DNA from 2 places in the Pseudoalteromonas sp. CuT4-3 genome. Region 2 is predicted to be linked to the other one. Evidence: predicted binding sites of a transcription regulator. Region 2 holds the regulator's gene; the other holds the start of a gene.
What was found. The regulator NrdR, encoded in region 2, represses ribonucleotide reductase genes. The targets are predictions, from matches to a motif close to AAACACNANATNTNGTGTTT.
Positions count from the first base shown of each region.

Region 1: nrdA (class 1a ribonucleoside-diphosphate reductase subunit alpha) is a predicted target of NrdR. The motif match lies at 828-847, and genes of this name have one in related genera.

Region 1 is NZ_CP142030.1:1,659,376-1,664,724, reverse strand. It holds gene VOI46_RS07515 (HAD-IA family hydrolase) at 1-558, shown strand, start outside; gene nrdA (class 1a ribonucleoside-diphosphate reductase subunit alpha) at 971-3,253, shown strand; gene nrdB (class Ia ribonucleoside-diphosphate reductase subunit beta) at 3,327-4,457, shown strand; gene yfaE (class I ribonucleotide reductase maintenance protein YfaE) at 4,457-4,729, shown strand; gene VOI46_RS07495 (DUF1287 domain-containing protein) at 4,732-5,334, opposite strand.
Region 2 is NZ_CP142030.1:815,734-821,082, reverse strand. It holds gene ribE (6,7-dimethyl-8-ribityllumazine synthase) at 1-421, opposite strand, end outside; gene ribBA (bifunctional 3,4-dihydroxy-2-butanone-4-phosphate synthase/GTP cyclohydrolase II) at 523-1,635, opposite strand; gene VOI46_RS03665 (riboflavin synthase) at 1,665-2,318, opposite strand; gene ribD (bifunctional diaminohydroxyphosphoribosylaminopyrimidine deaminase/5-amino-6-(5-phosphoribosylamino)uracil reductase RibD) at 2,335-3,468, opposite strand; gene nrdR (transcriptional regulator NrdR) at 3,471-3,920, opposite strand; gene glyA (serine hydroxymethyltransferase) at 4,286-5,349, opposite strand, start outside.

The sequences.
Region 1 (5,349 bases), 840 kb from region 2:
GAAGGTGTTGCGCAAGTTACGCCTGAGGCTTATAGAAAAGTAGCGTCTAATGGCGCCGGCGCACTACTTGAACTTGGCTTTAAAGCGCAATGGGCATCGCAACCACAAACTGAACGAATAAAACAATTAGTCAGCCACTACAGCCAAAACCTAGCGACACACACCCGCTGCTTTGAAGGCATAGAATCATTACTCATAGCCCTTGAGAACCAAGGTATAAAATGGGGAATAATGACTAATAAGCCAGGGTTTTTAACCGATCCATTAGTGGCTGCTATACCCGCTTTAAAAAATGCACACGTTGTGATCAGTGGCGATACCCTCACCGAGGCTAAACCATCACCTTTACCCTTACTACACTGTACAAAACTGATGAACGTAGATCCTAAGCGTTGTTTATACATAGGTGATGCTCAACGTGATATAGAAGCAGGTAAAGCCGCAGGTATGCACACAGCAACAGCGCTTTGGGGCTATATACCAAGTATTGATGAGGCCAAGGGCTGGGAAGCCGATTTTAACTGGCACAGCCCTATTGATGCTTTTAACCATATATAGTGCCATGTAAACTTTTAAACACTATATATTGTGATTGTGTTAGTTTTTATGCAAAGCTTGTTGATAAAAAAAGCAGTCGAAATTTATTTTCAAAATGAGTAAATTTAGCAGATCATTAGTTGATTTTTAGCTATTTCAACTTAAATGATTGTTCGAAGGTGAGTGACTACTAACACAAATACGTTATCCCAAAGTTATCCACAAATAGGTGCAATTATGTCCCTTGCAAATCAGCTCAGACCACACTATCTTGTGATCTCTAAATTGAACAACACCAGATATTGTGGCCAAATGTTATTCAATTAAATTCGCCAATACGGTGAAACTTATAATAAATGAATACGTACCTTGCTTTAGCGAGGTATAAAGCATTGGTCAAAATACACAATTCCCAAGGAATACAGGCAAAGCTATGAACCAACAGTTATCTGTAAGCAAGCGTGACGGGCGTAAAGAGCCTTTAGATCTTGATAAGATCCATCGCGTTATTGAATGGGCCGCCGAAGGTTTAAACAACGTATCGGTTTCACAGGTTGAATTAAAGTCACACATTCAATTTTACGACGGTATTCGTACAAAAGACATTCACGAAACCATCATTAAAGCAGCAGCCGATCAAATTTCAAAAGAGTCGCCTGACTACCAGTACTTAGCTGCCCGCTTAGCTGTATTCCACTTACGTAAAAAAGCGTATGGCCAGTTTGAGCCTCCACGTTTATTTGACCATGTTACAAAAATGGTTGAAGACAAACGCTACGACGCTCACTTACTCGTTGATTACACAGAGCAAGAGCTTGATGAGCTAGATGCTTATCTTGATCATTCGCGCGATCTTAACTTTAGCTACGCAGCAGTAAAGCAGCTTGAAGGTAAATACCTGGTACAAAACCGCGTAACAGGTGAAATTTACGAAAGCGCTCAGTTTTTATATATCTTAGTGGCTGCGAGTTTATTTTCTGACTACCCGCGCGAAACGCGTACTGACTACATCAAACGTTTTTACGATGCAGTATCAACGTTTAAAATCTCTTTACCTACGCCAATTATGTCGGGTGTGCGTACACCTACACGTCAGTTTAGCTCGTGTGTACTTATTGAATGTGGCGACAGCCTTGATTCAATTAACGCCACATCATCTGCCATTGTTAAGTACGTTTCACAACGTGCAGGTATTGGTATTAACGCTGGCCGTATTCGTGCATTAGGTAGCCATATCCGTAATGGCGAGGCGTACCACACAGGTTGTATTCCTTTTTATAAGCACTTTCAAACAGCGGTTAAAAGCTGCTCGCAAGGTGGCGTACGTGGCGGTGCTGCAACGTTATTCTACCCGCTTTGGCATTTAGAAGTAGAAAACCTACTGGTACTTAAAAATAACCGTGGTGTTGATGATAACCGTGTTCGTCATTTAGATTACGGCGTACAGTTTAATAAACTAATGTATTCTCGTTTAATTAAAGACGACTACATTACGCTATTTAGCCCATCAGATGTGCCTGGCCTTTACGATGCATTCTTTGAAGACCAAGACGAGTTTGATGCGTTATACGTAAAATACGAGCAAGACGAGTCTATTCGTAAAAAGCGTATTAAAGCGATTGAGCTTTTCTCAATGTTCGCACAAGAGCGTGCCAGCACAGGTCGTATTTATTTACAAAATGTGGATCACTGTAATACGCACAGCCCGTTTATTTCTAAAGTGGCGCCAATTCGCCAATCTAACTTATGTTTAGAAATTGCATTACCAACTAAGCCGTTAAATAACGTAAACGATGAAGAAGGCGAAATTGCACTTTGTACGCTATCTGCATTTAACCTAGGCGCTATTGAGTCACTTGATGAACTTGAAGAGCTTGCAGAGCTTGCAGTACGTGCACTTGATAACTTACTTGATTTCCAAGACTACCCAGTACCGGCTGCACGTAATGCCACTATGGGCCGTCGTACGTTAGGAATAGGCGTAATTAACTACGCGTACTACCTTGCTAAAAATGGTAAGCGTTACTCAGATGGCAGTGCTAATGCACTGACTCACAAAACGTTTGAAGCAATTCAATACTACTTAATGAAGGCATCAAACGAACTGGCTAAAGAGCGTGGAGCGTGTCCTAAGTTTAACGAAACAACGTACTCTCAAGGTATTATGCCAACTGATACGTACAAACGTGACTTAGATAAAATTTGTGATGAGCCACTGCACTTAGATTGGGATTCGTTACGTGCCAGCATTAAAGATCACGGCATGCGTAACTCAACACTTAGCGCATTAATGCCTTCAGAAACTTCGTCGCAAATATCTAACGCAACTAACGGTATTGAGCCACCACGTGGTCACATTAGCGTTAAAGCAAGTAAAGACGGTATTTTAAAACAAGTAGTTCCTGAGTACGAACGCTTAAAAGATAACTACGAGCTACTGTGGGATATTCCATCAAACGATGGTTACTTACAGTTAGTGGGCATAATGCAAAAGTTTATTGACCAAACTATTTCGGCCAATACTAATTATGATCCAAACAAATACGAAGGCGGTAAAGTACCTATGAAAGTCTTATTAAAAGACTTACTAGGTGCATACAAGCTTGGTGTTAAAACACTTTACTACCATAACACCCGCGATGGCGCATCAGATGCACAAGACGACACTCCAGAAGTGGAAGATGATGATTGTGCAGGCGGCGCGTGTAAAATTTAATAGTTAAACTTAAAGCGGGCTCTTTGCCCGCTTTGTCCTGATAGTTTTAGTGATAGTTTTTTGAGTGATAGACATGTCTTATACTACTTTTAGTCGTAACCATAATGATCAAATGCAAGAGCCAATGTTTTTTGGCCAAACCGTTAACGTTTCGCGTTACGATCAACAAAAATACCCTATTTTTGAAAAATTGATTGAAAAGCAACTTTCGTTTTTTTGGCGTCCAGAAGAAGTTGACGTAAGTAAAGACCGTTTAGACTTTCAAGCATTGCCAGAGCACGAAAAGCACATATTTTTAAGTAACTTAAAATATCAAACGCTGCTTGATAGTGTACAAGGCCGCTCGCCAAACGTTGCCCTACTCCCTATCGTGTCTATTCCTGAGCTAGAAACATGGATAGAAACGTGGGCATTTAGTGAAACTATTCACAGTCGCTCTTACACCCACATTATTCGTAACGTTACACAGTCACCAGAACTTATTTTTGATGACATAGTTAGTAACGAAAAAATTAGCGAACGTGCTGATGCGGTAACCACCTACTACGATGATTTAATCAATGGCGTGTCGCTTTATAACCTGTATGGCGAAGGCAAGCACGAAATTAACGGTCAAACCGTTGTGATTAGCTTATTTGATCTTAAAAAGAAACTTTACCTTGCCATGATGTCGGTAAATATTCTTGAAGCCATTCGTTTTTATGTCAGCTTTGCGTGTTCGTTTGCCTTTGCTGAGCGTGAGTTAATGGAAGGTAACGCTAAAATCATCAAGCTAATCGCACGTGATGAAGCGCTTCACCTGTCCGGTACGCAGCATATTTTAAACATTATGCAAGACGGTAAAGACGACCCTGAAATGGCGATTGTTGCCGCGCAGTGCCGTGAAGAAGCCATTAAAATGTTTGTTGAAGCCGCAGAGCAAGAAAAAGAATGGGCAGAGTACTTATTCAAAGATGGCTCTATGATTGGTTTAAACAAACACATTTTATGTCAGTATGTTGAATACATCACCAACGCACGTATGACCGCCATTGGCCTGCCTGCGCAATTTGAAAACAACAGTAACCCAATTCCATGGATCAACTCATGGCTTGTGTCTGACAATGTGCAAGTTGCACCGCAAGAAGCTGAAATTAGCTCATACCTTGTAGGTCAAATTGACTCACAAGTAGATGCCTCAGAATTTGGTGACTTTGATTTATAATGAGTGACAAACCCACTGCAAGTATAACGCTTGCAGATAACAGCCAGTGTATAGAATTTAGCACTGGCTGCCCTTCTGTTTTACATTGCTTAGAAAACCAAAAAATAGACGTAGCGTATCAATGCCGCGAAGGTTATTGTGGCGCGTGCAGAGCCACGTTAGTCTCAGGCCAAGTTCACTATAACGAAGAGCCTTTAGCGTTTGTACGCGAGGGAGAAATACTGCTGTGCTGTTGTAAGCCAAACGGTAATATAAGTATTAATTTAAAATAAATTTACTGCGTTTTATTCAAATGCTGTGGTTCAAACCGGTAATGCCCTGTGATTTTATAATCAAAAAGCATATCGGTTTTTTCTGCCCCGCGGCCAATGTTATGTACAATTAATGGATTGCCAGTTTGTACTGAACGCTCATTAACTACCATCCCTATATGTGGCAGGTTACCCGGTAACATCCAAGTCACTATATCACCTGTTTTATACTCTTCAGGGCTATCAGATAATACTAACGCACGACCCTGTCTTTTAAAGTAGGTTTGTAAGTTAGGCACTCTTCGGTGGTCTATATTTTTATCGGGTTTGGTCAGCCCCCAAATACGCTTTGAGGGGTACAGAGTAAAATTGTCACGCATGTCTTCGTGTACTAACTGTTGTAAATCTATACCTAACTGGCGATAAGCACGAATAATCACATCGGTACACACACCAATATTACTTGGCACGTCACCACCTGGGTAACTTATTGAACGATAACTCCCATCATACGTAACTTGGTGTGTTGTTCGCTGTATTAATGCAGCAGTTATGTCTTCTTCAAATGAATTAGCTAACGCACTAAAAGGCGCTAATACACTAAAATATAACCATACATTAGCCATATTCTGTTCCTTGTA
Region 2 (5,349 bases):
CCGCTTCGCCGCCTTTGTTACCCATTTTGGTACCAGCGCGTTCAATTGCTTGTTCAATGCTTTCTGTGGTTAATACGCCAAATGCAACCGGGATATCATACTCAAGCGATACATTTGCAAGGCCTTTGTTAGATTCGCCAGCAACGAGGTCAAAGTGTGGTGTACCACCTCTGATCACTACGCCTAATGCGATGATTGCATCATACTCTTTTTTTGCCGCAATGCGTTTTGCCGCTAAAGGTAACTCTACTGCACCGGGTACATACACAACGGTAATGTCATCATCGGCTACGCCACCAGTACGCTTTAGCTCATCAACAGCACCTTCAAGTAGGCTGCTACCAATAAAATCGTTAAAACGAGAAATAACAATAGCGAATTTTTTGCCTGGAGCGTACTTATTACCTTCAATAATTTTCATTTGATAACCCTAAAAATATGTTCAAGCGGTTGCGATTGCGCAAAAATTGCTGCGCATCATACCATAAAAATAAAAAAATAGACTAGTTAAAAGCTGAGCCCTTATTGTGGCTCAACGTAATCAACCACTTCTAAATGAAAGCCCGAAAGTGCATGGTACTTTTTAGGGCGACTCATTAAGCGCATTTGCTTAATACCTAAATCAGCCAGTATTTGCGAGCCCACACCAACGGTACGCGATGTACCTTTAAACTTACGCGGCGTAACATTTTCGCCAGCATCGGCAGCAGCAAATGCTTTTACTGTGGCCTCTAGCTCTTCGGTGCTTTCTTGTTTACCTAAAATAACCAGTGCACCGTTATTTTTTGCAATGTAAGCCATCGCATCAGAAAGCCCCCAACTACGGTCCGCACTTCTGTCTGAAAGCAAAATGTCGTTAAAGGTACTTTGTAAGTGCACGCGCACAAGCGTTGGTTCTTGCTCTTTAATTTCGCCTTTTAGCAATACGTAGTGCAGTTGGCCGTCAATCGTATCTTTGTAGGTTACTAAATCAAACTCACCGTGCTCAGTGGGTAATTTACACTTAGCCACTTGCTCTATGGTGGTTTCGTTAAGGTTTCGGTACTCAATTAAATCTGCAATTGTGCCAATTTTAATACCGTGCTCTTTAGCAAATATTTCTAAATCTGGGCGGCGCGCCATAGTGCCATCAGCATTGAGAATTTCTACAATAACTGATGAGGCTTCAAGGCCGGCTAAACGTGCCAAATCACACCCAGCTTCGGTGTGGCCTGCGCGCGTTAACACGCCACCTGGTTGTGCCATAATAGGAAAAATATGCCCAGGCTGTACGATATCGCTTGGTACGGCGCCTTTTGCAATTGCCGCTTGAACTGTACGCGCTCTATCGGCTGCTGATATACCCGTTGTTACACCTTTAGATGCTTCAATCGACATAGTAAAGTTAGTAGAAAACGCTGCGCCATTGTTTTTAACCATTAACGGTAAATCAAGCTGCTCACAACGCTCTTGCGTCATAGTTAAACAAATTAAGCCACGGCCATGAGTAGCCATAAAGTTAATTGCTTCGGCGCTAATGTGCTCTGCTGCAATGATTAAATCACCTTCGTTTTCTCTGTCTTCGTCATCCATTAAAATAACCATTTTACCGGCTTTAATGTCGTCGATGATTTCTTGTGCGCTGTGTAAATTCATAAATTTGCTCGTGTAAGTTATCAGTGTCGTTATTTAACAAAACCAGCTTTAGCTAGTAAGCTCATTGAAATATCTGAGCCTGTCGGCTGCTCAGCCCCTTTAATAAGGCGCTCTAAATAACGTGCAATTTGGTCGACTTCTAAATTAACGCGTGTGCCCACTTTAAAATCAGCAATGGTGGTTTGCTCGCTTGTGTGCGGCACTATGGTTAATTTAAATTTATTACCTTGTACAGCGTTTACTGTCAGGCTTATACCATCTATACATACAGACCCTTTGTAAGGAATGTACTTCATTAAATTTTCATCGGTGCTTAGCCAATATTCTGTGGCGCGCGCATTACTAGTAATAGCTGTAATGGTTGCAATGCCATCAACATGACCTGACACTAAATGCCCGCCTAAACGTGAAACCGGCTGCATGGCTTTTTCAAGGTTAACTGTTTGGCCAATATTATAATTTGCAAACCCAGTTAAGCTGATAGTTTCGTTTGATAAGTCGGCACTAAAGCCATCAATGTGCTTATCAACTACCGTTAAACATACGCCATTAGTGGCAATGCTATCGCCAAGCTTTACATCGCTCATATCAAGATTAGCGCTTTGAATACGAATGGCTAAATCGCCTTGTTTTTTTTGTAATAGCGCAATTTTGCCTGTGGCTTCAATTATTCCAGTAAACATAGCCCTACTCTTTTAATTAAGTGATTGGAATGTGTTTTGTGGCGGTTATACGTAAATCATCGCCTATTTTCACACACTCTTTAAACGTCAAATTAACGGTGTTTTGCATATCTGTTAGCGGAGCAAAATTAACTAAACTTTTTGCATCGCACCCCATTAGTTTAGGCGCTAGATAAAATATATATTCGTCTATTAAATTAAGCTCTGTCATTTTACCGGCAAGTGTAGCACCCGCTTCTAAATAAACATGATTAAATTGCAGCTTAGCAAGGTGCGCTAAAACAGACGTTAAATTAACTTTGTTATTTTGCTGTGGCACTTCTATATGCCTTACAAAATGCGGCCACTGCGTTGATTTATCAACCTTGGTAGTAAAAATTATTATTTCACTTTCAATATTAAATACTGCCAGCTCTGGTGTAAGCCTATTTTGTGAGTCAATTATAACACGCACCGGTTGGCGTAGGGGTAATTCAGTAGGCAAAGCCTGTGGCAACTCGCTTAACCTCACATTGAGCTTAGCATCATCGGTAATAACCGTATCGGCGCCCGTTAAAATAGCGCAGCTTTGTGCTCGGTGTAATTGTACATCTTGTCGCGCAGCGCTTCCGGTGATCCACTTACTTTGGCCATTTTTTAGCGCGGTTTTACCATCAATGCTGGCCGCCATTTTACACGTAACATACGGAAGTCCCTGCTCCATACGCTTAAAAAAACCTAAATTAAGTGCGCGCGCTTGCTGCTCTAAAAGCCCAAATGCAACCTCAATACCGGCATCGCTGAGTATTTTAAGCCCTTTACCTGCTACTTGTGGGTTGGTGTCGACCATAGCTGCAATAACTTTTACTACACCTGCGGCTTTTAAACCCTCTGCACACGGCGGAGTGCGTCCGTAATGGCTACACGGTTCAAGCGTAACATACGCAGTCGCACCTTTTGCGTTTTCACCTGCTACAGCAAGGGCATTAACCTCAGCATGCCCCTGCCCAGCTAATTGATGAAACCCTTCACCAATTATGTGGTTATCTTTAACTAAAACACACCCTACATTAGGATTGGGGGTGGTTGTAAATCGCCCTTTTTTTGCAAGCTCGATGGCACGTGCCATGTACATTTCATCTTGCGCAGTAAAGGTTATTTGGTTTTGCATTATTACTCCCCTAAACGGGCAATTTCTTCACCAAATTCGCGTATATCTTCAAACGAGCGATACACAGAGGCAAACCGCACATAGGCTACTTTATCCAGTTTTTTAAGCGCCTCCATTATGCACTCACCCACAAGGTGACTTGATATTTCTCTCTCGCCGGTAGCACGCAACTGCGATTTAATAATATTAACCACTTCATCCACTTGCTCTGTACTAACAGGGCGTTTTTCTAGGGCGCGATTAAGGCCATTGAGTAGTTTATCTTCATTAAAGGGTTCTCGGCTGCCATCTTGTTTAATTACACGTGGCATAACTAACTCGGCGCCTTCAAAGGTAGTAAATCGCTCGTGACACTCGTTACATTCACGACGACGGCGAACTTGGTGGCCTCCGCCGACTAGGCGAGAATCAATAACTTTAGTATCTTTTGCGGTACAAAATGGGCAATGCATAACTCGGTACTTCCGTTTTAAAACAAAAAAGGCCGCTATTTAGCGGCCTTTTATCTTAGCAAAAAAATAGGGCCTGTTGGCCTTTCAGGATTAAATTTGTTCTATCTAGGGGTGATTTGATCGCGGCGCGAGGTTTGTAACCTAGTGGGCTAAGTAAAAACCGAGCAACAAAGAGTAAATCGCCCCTAGGACGAACCCGAGGGCAGTGCATGTTTGGCATTTATGCTGCGTTATCGCCTATTTGTGTGGAGTAACCACACTACATAGACTCTGCCTTGCCTAAAAACCAAACATACTACTGCAAATTAAACCTCGAAAGGTAAACAGGCCCCTTGTTGTGATCTAAATTACTGCTGCTTATGCAATTAAGCGTATACAGGTAGTTTTGCACAAATTGCTTTAACTTTTTCTTTAACTTGCGCTTGTACTGACTCATCGTTGATGTTGTCTAATACGTCACAAATCCAGCCAGCAAGTTCTTTCGATTCAGCTTCTTTAAAGCCACGACGCGTAATTGCAGGTGAACCAATACGTAAACCAGAAGTAACAAACGGTGAGCGAGGATCGTTTGGTACAGAGTTTTTGTTCACAGTAATATTTGCATTACCAAGCGCTGCGTCTGCATCTTTACCTGTGATATCTTTATCGATTAAATCAAGTAAGAATAAGTGGTTTTCTGTTTTATCAGATACGATTTTGTAACCGCGCTCTTGCATAACAGCAACCATAGCTTGAGCATTTTTAACTACTTGTGCTTGGTATGTTTTAAATTCTGGTTGTAGAGCTTCTTTAAATGCCACTGCTTTTGCAGCAATAATGTGACATAAAGGACCACCCTGGCCACCTGGGAACACAGCGCTGTTAAGCTTTTTGTAAATTGCTTCGTCGCCACAAGCAGAAATAATTAAACCACCACGAGGGCCTGCTAATGTTTTGTGTGTTGTTGTTGTTACAACATGCGCGTGAGGTACTGGGCTTGGGTAAACACCCGCTGCAATTAAACCAGCAACGTGAGCCATATCAACAAATAAGTAAGCACCTACTTTATCAGCAATCTCACGGAATTTAGCCCAATCAACAATACCTGAGTACGCAGAAAAACCACCAATAATCATTTTTGGTTTGTGCTCAAGTGCTAGCGTTTCTACCTGTGCGTAGTCAATTTCACCAGTTGCTTCGTCTAGCCCGTACTGGATTGCATTGTATAGCTTACCTGAGAAGCTTACGTGTGAACCGTGCGTTAAGTGACCACCATGAGCTAAGCTCATACCAAGTACAGTGTCGCCCGCTTCTAATAATGCTAAGAAAACAGCTGCATTTGCTTGAGAACCCGCATGTGGCTGAACGTTTGCATAGTCAGAACCAAATAGCTCGTTAGCACGATCAATTGCAAGTTGTTCAACAACGTCTACGTGCTCACAACCGCCAT